3 regions of the Streptomyces axinellae genome follow, and region 3 is predicted to be linked to each of the others. Evidence: riboswitches for the same ligand, from Rfam matches in the RefSeq annotation. Region 3 holds a riboswitch; each other region holds the start of a gene.
What was found. Region 3 has a riboswitch for cobalamin ahead of ABD339_RS06145 (ABC transporter substrate-binding protein). Riboswitches for the same ligand answer to the same signal wherever they lie in the genome.
Positions count from the first base shown of each region.

Region 1: it holds a riboswitch for cobalamin, as region 3 does, so the genes downstream of both, ABD339_RS15740 (hypothetical protein) here and ABD339_RS06145 (ABC transporter substrate-binding protein) in region 3, are expected to answer to the same signal.
Region 2: it holds a riboswitch for cobalamin, as region 3 does, so the genes downstream of both, metE (5-methyltetrahydropteroyltriglutamate--homocysteine S-methyltransferase) here and ABD339_RS06145 (ABC transporter substrate-binding protein) in region 3, are expected to answer to the same signal.

Region 1 covers NZ_BAAARJ010000009.1:187,724-189,917, forward strand. The annotation lists gene ABD339_RS15735 (glycoside hydrolase family 6 protein) at 1-882, opposite strand, end outside; cobalamin riboswitch at 1,107-1,228, shown strand; gene ABD339_RS15740 (hypothetical protein) at 1,261-1,509, shown strand; gene ABD339_RS15745 (CbtA family protein) at 1,525-2,194, shown strand, end outside.
Region 2 covers NZ_BAAARJ010000006.1:184,848-187,041, reverse strand. The annotation lists gene ABD339_RS11020 (CBS domain-containing protein) at 41-472, opposite strand; cobalamin riboswitch at 699-921, shown strand; gene metE (5-methyltetrahydropteroyltriglutamate--homocysteine S-methyltransferase) at 1,100-2,194, shown strand, end outside.
Region 3 covers NZ_BAAARJ010000003.1:372,433-374,626, forward strand. The annotation lists gene ABD339_RS06140 (terpene synthase family protein) at 1-684, opposite strand, end outside; cobalamin riboswitch at 1,015-1,147, shown strand; gene ABD339_RS06145 (ABC transporter substrate-binding protein) at 1,180-2,178, shown strand; gene ABD339_RS06150 (FecCD family ABC transporter permease) at 2,182-2,194, shown strand, end outside.

The sequences.
Region 1 (2,194 bases), on a different contig from region 3:
GGGGTTGCACCAGGTCTGTTCGTCGCCGGTGCCCTCGACGGGGCCGTTGCCGTTGCGGCTGGTGTCGATGACGAACGGCTTGTTGCCGACCATCGGGGAGACCTTGTTGCCGTAGGCGCGGTTGGAGGCTGTGGTCTGGTAGTTGGAGACGTTCAGCGCGAAGCCGTCGGCCTTGGCGATGCCCGCGCGGTTCAGGGGCTCGACCAGGCCGCCGGGGTCGCGTACCCAGTCGGGGTTGCCCCCGTCGAGGTAGACCTTGGTTCCCGGGAGCTGCTTGAGCTTGCTGACGGCCTCGTTCAGCAGCTGGTAGCGCTCCTCGTGGAACTCCTGCGGGGTGCAGCCCTCGGCCAGCAGGTGCGGGATGGCGTCCGGTTCGACCACCACCGTGGCGGAGCGGTCGCCGATGCCCTTCACGATGTTGTCGAGCCACGCGCGGTACGTGTCGGCGCTCTTGGCGCCGCCTTGGCTGTACTGGCCGCAGTCGCGGTGCGGAAGGTTGTAGAGGACGAGCAGCGCGCTGCGGTCGGCCTTGTCGGCCGACTTGGTCAGCCGTTCGACCTCGGCGCGGGGCTCGGGGCGGGTGATCCAGTCGGCGACCGGCCGGCTCGCGATCTTCTTTATGAGCTTGGCGTCGCCGCTCCTGCCGTCCCGTTCGTACGCGCTGACCTGCTTGGCGGCGCTTCCCGAGGGGTTGACCCAGTACGGGGACTCTGACTTGGGGCGCTGCCCGATGGCGGAGCCGCCTCCGGAACCGCCGCCGGAGTTGTCGTCCGAGGACGAGGAACACCCGGCGAGCAGCAGCGTCGCCCCCACCGCCGCGACGGACGCGATGCGCCGGGCGCGGGCCGCGCGCGGCAGCCGACGGTCGTAACTGCCGTACATCCACTCCCCTTTGGCCGAACTCCCGGGAACGTCCCGGCCCCCATGGACAAATCGTCGCTCTATCGTGTCACACGGTTTTTCACGGCACGGAAGCTGTCGAAGAGCTGTTACGGGCGCTGGTCCCGCCTCTGCGGGGGCGCCGGGGCGCGGCTGTGGGACAACGCTGCGCGCCGGATGCCTTGTTGACAGTGCACATGTCAGGCTGCAACGCTCCGAGCAGTACATTTCCATACCGAGGCGACGGTGCGCAGGAAGCCGGTGCGAATCCGGGACGGTCCCGCCACTGTGTCCGTACGCGTGCGCCGCGTACGGGAGTCAGGAACTGACCCGTCGCTTCTCCGCCAACGGGGCGTGGAAACCCCAGGAGGAGGCAGGCGAATGTCCCCGCACATCGCGCACAGCACACCCACGGCGGCCTCGGGAGCGGGCACCGCCGACCCGGCGGCCGTCCACTCCGCGACGGTCAGGACGCGAGACTGGCTGATCGTCGCGGCGGCGGCGATCGTGGCACTGATCGCGCTCTACGCCGTCTTCGTCGACAACGGCAACCTCGTCTCGGCCACCGGCAACTACCTGCACGAGTTCTCGCACGACGGACGCCACCTCTTCGGCGCCCCCTGCCACTGATCGGGGCGCGCACACATGTCCGTCTCCGCTGAGACAACTCCCTACCCGCTGCTGCCCCTGCTCGGCCGAGGGCTGGGCGCCGGCGGGCTCGCCGGGCTGGCCTCCGGGCTCTTCTCGCTGCTGCTGGCCGAGCCCTTGATGGACCGGGCGATCCGGCTGGAGGAGAAGCGCTCGGCCGCCGCGCACGCGGGGCCCACTGGACACGCGGGACACTCCCACGCCGCCGAGGCCGAGGAGGTCTTCACCCGGGGCACCCAGCACTTCGGTCTCGTGGTGACCGCGGTGGTGGTGGGCCTGGCCATCGGTGTCTTCTTCACCCTCGCCTACGTGCTGGTCCACCGCACCGCCCCCATGGACGACGGCCGTGCCTGGCAGCGCGGCCTCGGGCTGGCCGGGGCCGGTTTCCTCGCGCTCTCGCTGCTACCCGGACTGCGCTACCCGGCCAACCCGCCGGGCGTCGGGGACAGCGGCACCGTCACCGAACGGCAGGGGCTGTGGGTGGCCGCGCTGGTGATCGGCGTGCTGGGGCTGGTGCTCGCACGCCAGCTCCATCTGCGGCTCGGCCGCGCCGGACACGGTCTGCCCGCGCGGCAGTCGGCGGCGGCAGCCGCCGTGGTGGCCACCCTCGCCGCGCTCTTCCTGCTCCCGGACAACCCCGACGCGGTACCGGTCTCCGCCACCTTGC
Region 2 (2,194 bases), on a different contig from region 3:
GTCCGCTTCCCCGGGAGCTGCCCTTGCTGCCTTGTCCGCCTCAGTAGTCCGCGGACAGCGCGTCCACGAGTGCGCCCGTGTCCGGGTGGGGCAGGGTGCGGGCGACATCCGCTACGGCGACCATGCCGACGAGCTGGTCCCCGTCGATCACGGGCAGCCGGCGTACCCGGTGCTGGGCCATGGTCGCGAGGACGTCCTCGGGGCTGTCGTCGGCGCCGATGGTGACGGCCTCGTGCTGGCTCAGGCTGCCCGCGGAGTACTCGGCCGGGTCCCGGTCGGCGCCGTACACCTTCACCACGAGGTCACGGTCGGTGACCACGCCCTTGAGTTTGTCGTCCTTGCCGCAGATGGGCAGCGCGCCCACGCCCAGCTCCTTCATCAGCCGGGCGGCGTCCGCCGCCGTCTGGTCGGTCCGTACACAGTCGGCGCCGCTGGTCATGATGTCGCGGACCGTGCGTGTTGTCGTGGTCATCGCTGACCCTCCTGCTTCGCTTCTCTCGGGTTCGTGCACTCGTGCCGTATCCGCCCCTCGACGGGGCGGCGCCCACCGGGTTGCCAACGGCGCGGGGGCCGAAACACCAGGGGCGGGCGGTGCGGAACGAGACGGGAGCGACCGTCGGAAGGAGCGGGGCGAACCCTCCGGACGGTCGGGTCGGCGACCGTCGCGTGCGCACTGGTCACCGCCGTGCGGCGCCGTCTACGCTGAGCGGGCAGCTGGTTCGCCCCGCCCGCCAGGCGGGAGGCGTCGTAAGAGGGAACCCGGTGGGAATCCGGGACTGCCCCGCAGCGGTGAGCGGGAACGACCGCCGTCATGAGCACTGGGCCCGTACGGTCCCGGGAAGCGACGGCCAGTAGGTGCCCGCCGGGAGACCGGCAGGCGTGCCCGCGAGTCCGAAGACCTGCCCGTTGCCCGCACGCGCCGACCGCGTGCGGCCCCGGTGACCTCGCGGGCGGGTTGGGGGCACCCCGGACCCGTCCGGGGAGTCGAGAGCAGGCGGACAGGCGTGCGCAGCCGGGCGCGCCCTCGCGCCGGGCCACCCTCCTTCACCTCCGCGTCCGTGCCGGGACCGCTGGAGACACGCTCGCGAAGGAGAGTTCCGTGACAGCCGAGTCCGCAGCCGCAGCAGCGCACGCCACCGTGTACGGCTACCCGCGCCAGGGCCCCGACCGGGAACTGAAGAAGGCCATCGAGGGGTACTGGAAGGGCCGCGTCAGCGCGGCGGCCCTCCGGGAGACCGCCGCCCGCCTGCGCCGCGCCACCTGGCGGCAGCTCGCCGACAGCGGCATCCACGAGGTGCCCACCGGGGACTTCTCCTACTACGACCACATGCTGGACACCACCGTCATGACCGGCGCGATCCCCGACCGGCACCGCGCCGCCGTCGAAGCCGACGCGCTGGACGGCTACTTCGCGATGGCCCGCGGCACCCAGGAGGTGGCGCCGCTGGAGATGACCAAGTGGTTCGACACCAACTACCACTACCTGGTACCCGAGTTGGGGCCCGACACCGTGTTCGCGGCCGACTCCGCCAAGCAGGTCGCCGAACTGAGGGAAGCCCTCGCTCTCGGCCTGACGGCGGCCCGGCCCGTCCTCGTCGGACCCGTCACCTATCTGCTGCTGGCCAAGCCGGCGCCGGGGGTCGCGGCGGACTTCGAGCCGCTGACGCTGCTGGAGCGGCTGCTGCCCGTCTACGCGGAGGTCCTCGCCGACTTGCGGGCAGCCGGCGCCGAATGGGTGCAGCTGGACGAGCCCGCGCTGGTCCAGGACCGCACGCCGGCCGAGCTGGAGGCGACCGGCCGCGCCTACCGGGAACTCGCGGCAGGCACCGACCGCCCCAAGCTCCTGGTCGCCTCGTACTTCGACCGGCTCGGCGACGCCTTGCCCGCATTGACCAGGACGCCCATCGAGGGCCTCGCGCTGGACTTCACAGGGCCGGCGGCGGGCAACGTGGAAGCGCTCGCGGCCGTGGGCGGGCTGCCGGGCAGGCGGCTGGTCGCCGGGATCGTCGATGGGCGCAACATCTGGATCAACGACCTGGAGAAGTCCCTGGCGACCCTCGGCACCCTGCTCGGCCTCGCCGGCCGGGTCGATGTCGCGGCCTCCTGCTCGCTGCTGCACGTCCCGCTGGACGCCACCGCCGAGCGCGACATCGACCCCGGAATCGCCCGCTGGCTCGCCTTCGCCCGCCAGAAG
Region 3 (2,194 bases):
GGCGTCCGAGAAGGAGTCGCGCAGCACGCACAGCGGGCGCGAGGCGGCCACCTCGGCGGGGACCTCGGCGTGCGCGGCGAACTCCACCAGCCCCGCCGACCAGGGGGCGCCGCCGACCTTGCGGCGCATCTCGATGTACTCGACGGGGTTGGGCACCCGGCCGATGTTGATGTTGGACAGCTCCCACAGCGACTCGTTGAGGAGGTTCTCGGTGCTCTCGGCGAAGCGGGCGCGCCAGCCCTCCGACATCGACGGCACGGTCCTGGCCCACAGGTCGGCCAGGCCCGCCTCGACGGGGTTGACCGGCTCGGGCACCGGCGCCGCGCCGTCCCGCGGCACCGACAGCGGCATGAACAGCGGCAGCCGGTCCAGATACGCCTTGGCGCCCTCGCGGTCCTGGCCGCGCTTGAACTCCTCCAGGAAGTGGTCGTCGAAGAAGAAGACCCACACGTACCAGTCGGTGACGAGGCTGAGGTCGGGCCCCGTGGCGTCCGGGTGGGTGTAGGAGCACAGGAGCGCGTAGTCGTGGTCTTCCAGATCCTGGGTGTCCCAGATCCCCGAGCCCTCCAGCATGCCCATCTCGCGGGCCCACTCGCGGGTGTGGGCGCGGGCCTCGTCGAGGTGGCGGTTGAGCCGGGCGGGGTAGGGGACGTAGAAGTCGGGCAGTTCGAAGGGTTGCGGCAACGTGTGGTTCCCCCCACTCAGGCACGGCGGACCGCGGCCTCGGCGGAGTCGGGCGACGGCCTCGGCGCGGCGGATTGCGGCCTCGACCTACCCCGGCGTCTCCCGGGGCCACCCTTTTACACTCGAAGGTGTGACACGTGGGCGGAGCCCGGTCGAACAGACCGGCCTCGAAACGCACTCCCCCTGTCCGCTGTTCCTGGCGAAGCAGGTGGGCGAGCCGGGCTCGTTCCCGCGGCGCCTGATGCCGTCTTCGGACGCCTCTTCGCGGGGGCGGCGGCCCCCGGGCCCGTTCGCCGCGCTCTGCCCGTGTGGAAGACTGCGGCGTACAACAATTCGATCGAGGCGGCAGAGGCCAGGAAGCCGGTGTGAACCCGGCACGGTCCCGCCACTGTGACCGGCCGGCGCCCGCGAACGCGCGGCGCCCGGCCGGGAGTCAGACACTGGGCTGCCGCCTTACCTCGACGCCAGGGGACGAGGATCCTCTGAGGAGGCGCCATGACTCGGCCGATACCGGCCGGGGCCCGCCGCGCTGTGCGCGCGGGCCTCACCTCGCTGCTGCTCTTCCCCCTTGCCGCCTGCGGTGGCGGCGGAGCGAAACCGGCCGCCGCGGGCGGCGGCACCCCCGCCAAGGGCTTTCCGTACACGGTCACCAACTGCGGGGTGAAGACGACCTTCACCGCACCGCCCAAGCGCGCCGTGACGATGAACCAGCACGTCACCGAGATCCTGCTGGCCCTCGGTCTCCAGGACAAGATGGCGGGCACCGCCTACCTCGACGACGCGATCTCGCCGCGCTACGCGAAGGCGTACGGCAAGGTCAAGGTGCTGGCCAAGAAGTACCCGTCCGCCGAGACACTGCTGGCGGCCGGCCCGGACTTCGTCTACGGGGGTTACGCCAGCGCCTTCGACAAGACGGAGGGCCGCGAGCGGGCCGCGCTCAAGGACAGCGGCGTCGCCACCCGGCTGAACCTGGAGAGCTGCACCAAGGACGCGGGGGTGGACACCCTCCACCGCGAGATACGCGAGGTGGGCCGCGTCTTCGGTGTCCCCGCGCGTGCCGAGGCCCTGCTCAAGCGGCAGGACCGGCAGCTCGCCGCGACGGCGAAGCGGCTCGAGGGCGTGCGGAAACCGTCCGTTTTCGTCTACGACAGCGGCGACAGTTCCGCGTTCACGGCGGGCGGCGCGGGGATCGGCAACGACATCGTGAGCCGGGCCGGGGGCCGCAACGTCTTTTCCGGCATCCACAAGACCTTCGCCGATGTGTCCTGGGAGAAAGTCGTCGCGCGCAAGCCGGAGGTCGTGGTGATCTACGACTACGGCGGCACTCCCGTCGCGGCGAAGAAGAAGCGGCTGCTGAACGACCCGGCGCTGGCGGACGTCCCGGCGATCAAGCATCGCCGCTTCGCCGTGCTCCCGCTCTCCTCGGCCGTGCTCGGCCCCCGGGTGCCGGACGCGGTGGACGCGCTGGCCCGGCAGCTCCACCCGGACGCGTAGGCCGTGGGGGGCGGAG